2 regions of the Paenibacillus sp. MER TA 81-3 genome follow, and region 2 is predicted to be linked to the other one. Evidence: riboswitches for the same ligand, from Rfam matches in the RefSeq annotation. Region 2 holds a riboswitch; the other holds the start of a gene.
What was found. Region 2 has a riboswitch for cyclic di-GMP ahead of M3650_RS20420 (VWA domain-containing protein). Riboswitches for the same ligand answer to the same signal wherever they lie in the genome.
Positions count from the first base shown of each region.

Region 1 (3,169 bases), on a different contig from region 2:
TCTTGGCAGTATTTCTAGTACCGTCCCAGTTGTCGATGATTGAGCGTCTTGGCAGTATTACTAGCACCGTTCCGGTTGTCGATGATTGAGCGTCCTGGCAGTATTTCTAGCACAGTTCCTCTTGTGACTGTTTGACGGTTTTAGTTGTGACTTTTTCACGGTTCCGCTCGTTACTCCTTCGGCGTTCTTTATGTTGAAAATCTTTTTCTGAAATATTCATCTTATGTTGTAGCTCTCAAGTTTTTACTTTTCGGAAAATGAAAAGGTGCTGCTATAATCAAGCACAAGCGCTGGTATCGCCATGTATCAACTTAATGTAGTTTCTGAACTAAGGGGAGAGTGGAGCTAAGTGCTAAAAGAAAGGATCCTACTATGAACGTAATACCTGAAGGATTACAGCGTTTCAAGCGTAGTCTGTAGGCCCGCATTATAGACCGTAGACTGCATTCCGTAGACCGTAGACCCGCATTCCGTAGACTGTATACCGTGGAACGTAGTGTTCAGGTCTAGGGTGCAGCAGCACCAAATGGAATAGGTAAATGGTAGGATAGGAAAATAAGACCGTCTGCTTCAGAGAGGCGGTCTTGTTTCTGTTCTGGAAAAGGGCGGAAACGTTAGTGTTCACATTTTTATCACATTATCGCTATCGCTCATGAAAACAACATGGAACTGGATAATTGTTCTGCTCCAAAGCGCATTGTATCGCACAAAAAAACTTAAAATAACCGAAAATTCATCATTTTTTGACATAAGTTGATTTGCATTGTCGAAAAATCGAAAGTAAAATGAAGGTAGGCGTTTAAGTTTTCATCTTAACGTTCCGATGTATTATATGGGTCTTGAGTTGGATGTTCTATCTGTTTCTCAAGTTTATAACCATGTTTTGTATACTTTAGACCTAATCGACGCAGCATGTCGCGAATGCCAGTGCGTGACATTTCAAGATGAAATTCTGACTGCAGCAAGGCATGAATATCGCGCATGCTCCAATGAGAAGCCCCTTGAGCAAAAGGCGAAGGAGTGGAGACGATACGACGAATCAATTCTCGTTCCTGCTCCTGGGACAGCAACCTTGGTTTGCCTGGAGCGAGGCTGCGGGCAAGTAAATGCTCCATGCCACCTTCGTTGAACAGTTTGACATAAACGGATACGGATTGGCGATGGATGCCCAACTGCACGGCTACGTCTTTGGCGAAAGCACCGGACATGATGAGTTGGATGGCCCGCACTCGATTGGCGAGTTGAACATCGTCTAAGCTGGAAGCCAGTTGTTCTAGTGTTGGCTCGTCCCAGCCATGATTGTTGGAGATAGATAGTTTTTTCATCATACTCACTCACTTGAGATTTTATTTTAGTATAGGTCTTCATGAACAAAGGTATTCATTTCCAGTGGGTGGATGTGTAAACAAATACGTATGAAAACCGAAATATATAACTTGATAAAGGCAAACTTATCGAAAGGTAAGGACGCAAAGCCTCGGGCCTAACATCCAGCAAGCGGATTATGGCGGCCGGGTTGCCATTCTATGTTGCGGTACATCAACATTTATTTGGTGACGAGGCTATTGGGGACAATAGTCTTTTTTTTGCGTTTAGAGGATGAATCGGATTATGAATATTGTCATGTTGAAATTGGAGGGTGGTTCTCCTCACGATAAGATGAACCGGCTGATTGACAGACTAATCCCGCATATTACTCCTGAAAAATACAAAAGACTGGACAGGCTCCGTAAGCATAAGGAGCGGCAGCGCTTGGTCGTCGCGGATATTCTGGTCCGCAGTCTGCTTTGTCGAAAATTGGGACAGCGAAACGATGAGCTTTTTTTTCGCACCAATGAATACGGCAAGCCCTATCTTAAAGGGAATCCCGTTTATTTCAACGTCTCCCATTCAGGAAATATCGTCGTGGCTGCGGTTGATAACGCGCCAATCGGAATTGATATCGAACGAATGAGAGAGTGGGATATGGATGTGGCTCGTCTTATATGCGCGCCGCGCGAGTGGGATATGCTCACATGTACAGACGGTGATCGCGCGCGCCAGGAACGGTTCTTCACCATTTGGACGGCGAAAGAGAGCTGTCTCAAGGCGATCGGAACGGGGTTCGGCATGCTTCCGAGCTTGCTCGAAATCGTGACAGAAACCGCTGCTGTACCGCATAGCGATCCTGTATGGAGTGTTGACGATTACTATGTAAAACAATACTCCGGGGTTGAAGCAGGCTATAGTATGGCGGTTTGTGCACAGCATGCAGAGTTCGCCGAGCAAGTAGAATACATAACAGTGGAACAATTGACTCATCGATTTATGATTTATCGTTGAACGAGATAAAGGAGTGGACATAGATTGGCTTCAATTCAATTGACAGTGGAAAAGTTGGTCGGACACGACGCACATTCTTTTGAGCTGCCGGCGGATACGGTACGCCTCTTGACCGAGCGTTCGAGCGAGCATTCCGTCAAGCTGGAATCCGTTATTTGCGGGGCTTGGGCTGCACTGCTTTCTCGGTTTTACAACTCGGAACAAGTGGCCCTTCATGTTGTGGGATCGGAGAACGGCAAAGGCGCTCATACCATAGTTAGCCAGAGCGACGTAACGATAGCTGGCATCGTGAGCATTCATGACAGTCTGTCGTCCTGCGCTGACACAGTGAGCGTGACTTGCTCAGCAGCATTAGAGGACAGTGGCGTTGCGACTTATTGCTGGTGCGGCGCCGGAATCTGTCCCGAGCTTCCGAAGGACCAAGACGTAAGCGGGCTGCACGGCAGATTTCAATATGCTGGCGCAGATGGTGTGACATCACCGATATTTACGATTTATTATGAACAAAATCACTTCCAGCAAACGACGATAGAACGGTTGGCGGTCTACTTCCTGCAGCTCCTTCAAGAGGCGGCACGGCATCCGCAGAAAACAATCGGCGAGTTGGAAATGCTGACGGAACAAGATAAGCGACAGTTGATTCATGATATGAACCGGACTCAAGTGGAATATCCGAAGACTTTCACGGTACAGGCACTGTTCGAACAGCAGGTGCTTCAAGCTCCAGACCGAGTTGCTGTTGTGGAAGACGAGCGGGAGCTCACATACCGGGAATTGAACAAAAAGGCGAATCAATTAGCCCGCCGTCTGCGGAAGCAGGGGGTGACCCGCGAGCAAACCGTCGGTA
Region 1 is NZ_JAMAWB010000019.1:99,631-102,799, reverse strand. It holds gene M3650_RS23465 (helix-turn-helix domain-containing protein) at 813-1,325, opposite strand; cyclic di-GMP riboswitch class I at 1,435-1,524, shown strand; gene M3650_RS23460 (4'-phosphopantetheinyl transferase family protein) at 1,612-2,322, shown strand; gene M3650_RS23455 (non-ribosomal peptide synthetase) at 2,347-3,169, shown strand, end outside.
Region 1: linked by a shared signal. The riboswitch ahead of M3650_RS23460 (4'-phosphopantetheinyl transferase family protein) and the one ahead of M3650_RS20420 (VWA domain-containing protein) in region 2 are both predicted to bind cyclic di-GMP.

Region 2 (3,169 bases):
TGGCGGCATAGTTGAATGTAATGGTTACATTCTTGCCAGGCATCACGCCAGTTACACGACCATCGCTTACGTTCAAGCCGCTTCCTTCACTGACCACGACATCCGTGAAATGATACCCAGAGAAAGTCTTGCTGCCAACGTCTACGGATTCCCCCGGTGCTTTATCCACTGCACTTCTTTCGAACACTTTATCTCCGGCTTGATGCACAAGGGTCAACTTGCTCGGAGCATCTGTAAATCCGAACCAAATGATTTGTGAAGGCTTGCTCAGCGTCAAATCAACGTTTGTAGGATTCGTACCGACCTTCAAATGATAGTTATCAGCCGATGGCGCAGGTACAGAATACGACTGACCTATATCAAGCGCTTTGTCCCCGTTAACCTTGAAATAATCGCTGTACAGTTCTTCCGCCAAATCTGGCCTCTCGACGACTTCTCCATCCGCATTGACCGGAGTTCCCTCGGCATTGACCTTATAGCCTTTAACGAGGATGGATCCTTTACCGAAGCTTACTTCCGGCACTTCGAAGTCCTTCGCTGTGGGTTGGCTATTCGCGTCCGTATAGTTCATCGTCGTCTTGCCATTCGTCGGATACAATTTGCTCGGATCCGGATTCTTCGACAGATCCATCAACACTTTGTAGGTCAGTGTCGCCGGGGTGCCTTCTACGATTTTGCCGACATTCCACGTAAATGTCTCCGTAGCCGAATTCCACGTCACCGTGCCTTGTGAAGCCTTGTAATCCTCTTCGCTCAGAGAGCTGCCCTTCATCTTCAGGTTGAACATGTCACCCATTGGATCGGTAACTTGGGCGTTCTCGGCCGCAAAGGCAATTTTGCTTGCCAGTTCGGCAAAGATTTTCTCAAGCTCCGAACTGTTGGAAGAGTAGTAGCCCTTATTCTGACTGTTGGTCAGGACATAGGTGGCATTACTGTTACTGCCGACATCAAGACCTATGGAATAGATGTTAACGCCGGAATCAATAACGTGCCTGGCTTCAGAAATTGTACCAATGCCATTATCTCTGATGTTCCACTTGTATCCATTCCACCAGTCGTAATCGAGTCCATACTCGTACCGCCCTAATCCATAACTTGAGCCTGATCCAATAACGTTGTTGTAGTTGAAATTCGAAAGGATAAAATTGTATTTCCCGCCAGGCCATGTATGATTGGCTGCAGTAGAAGCCTTGTAACTGTATGTAGGTTCGCCATCACTTAACAGCACAACGACCTTGTTCTGAGCAGTGCTGCTCTCCAACAACGTGCGGGCACGGAGAAGGCCTGCTTGTATATTCGTCCCGCCGTCTGCTTTAATACCTTGAATCGCTTGTTTTAAGGCATCCTTTTGGTCGGTCCCTTTAAAACCGGAAACTTCTTGATATGACTTATTGAAAGTAACGACGGCTATTCGTGTCCTAGAATCCTTGACAAGCAAGTTGTCAACAAACTTATTCGCTGCATCTCTGGCTTTGGTCATCCGCTGTTTATCGTTCATGCTCCCGGACTTGTCAATGACGAGAACGACATCGGAACCGCCAGATTTGAGGTTTTTCCCCTCAGCTGTCAGCGTAATCTCCCATTCGCCCTTGGTCCCGGTGGGCTCAGCGCTCTTGGTCAGCTTGACCGCCCCTGGATTAGGCCAAATCAGATCCCCCGAGTTCGCGGCTGCCGCTGCGCTTGGAAGGGTATTGGGCATAAACCCGAAAAATACCGACAACATGCACAACCATGTAACGGCCAATCTTAATCTACGTTTCATGTATCCACCTCATTTTTTCATTTAAATCCTCCTTTGCCTTTTCTACTTGCCTCCTCATTCTTATTTATATAGCTCTACGGAACGGAAATTCCGTTGAGTTGAGAACTCCACATAAATAAAAAAGCCCGGCTACATTAACATAATTGTTAAATGCAGCCGGACGATCATTAGTCAGAGCGACTATTAGACTCCAAAGCTTTGCGACCTAATCTTTCGATTAGTGTGCCGTATTATATTGTAAACAGCAACTAACTATGAATCGAAAATAAGCCTCTAAACCTAGTATTTAAGAACTAACAAGCTCAATATATTTCACGAGTACCTTTTTGTCAATGGGGTTATGAAAAATTTTTCATGCCCACTCTAACCTCAATCCCTCGCTCCAAAACGGGCATCACTCCTCGTAATAGAACTATAAAGAGCACCTCAATCAGATGTCGCTATCGTAATACTATCGAACCAGATACGTCAAGCAGTTACGGAATAAATCCACCCCTCATCTCCACCGGTGGATGATTTTCTTTATTCTTCCGGTTGATTAGTATAAAGGCTGATAAACGTGTTCCGCCCTGCTGCTTCTCTTAGATGCGGATAGCTTGTTATTTTCGTGGAGAAATATCATTCAATTTATGGGGAGAATGTTATGACATGGTGAAATATAAAGGAAGAATCATACTAGTATTGATTATAGTGGCAACGTCATTCTGTTTTTATAATTATAATTACTTCTTCGACGATTACGGTGAAGAACTTTACATGTCCACCATTATTCTTTTTGCTTTTTTGGGATGGCGATTAGGAAAACGTTATGATATGGCGGTCCATGACTCCGAGAAGGATGCACTCACAGATATTTATAACCGCAGATATATCATGGATGCGTTCCCGGGACTGCAAAATACAGCAGACAAACGACTAGAAAAATTATATATCTTTCTAATCGATGTTGATAACTTCAAGTCAATTAATGATCGGCTCGGTCACAATATCGGAGATCGCATATTACGGCAGGTAGCCAGAACACTTAGCTCCGTCGTTCGCAGAAGCGGCTACGTTGCTAGATGGGGAGGGGACGAATTTTTGTTAATCATCCCCTGCACAGATGAATCAGGTATGAAGCTGCTGCAGAATCACCTTCAGCGCACTATTCATGGCTGTATTGACGACAAAACCGTACAGGTATCTTGCTCATTCGGTCATGCCGTATACCCGGATGAGGGAGAGCATCTGTATGATCTCATCTCGATAGCAGACTGCAGAATGTACCATCACAAAAAGCAATCACGCCACACAACAGAACGTATAACCCAAACACTCATTCAGCTTCAATCTGCAAAAAGGTAATCTCTCATCAAGCCACACAACCCCAATAGGCTCATTAAGCTTGAATCGCGGTTGCGCCGCCTT
Region 2 is NZ_JAMAWB010000015.1:442-3,610, forward strand. It holds partial or broken gene M3650_RS20420 (VWA domain-containing protein) at 1-1,762, opposite strand, end outside; cyclic di-GMP riboswitch class I at 1,911-1,999, opposite strand; gene M3650_RS20425 (GGDEF domain-containing protein) at 2,519-3,106, shown strand.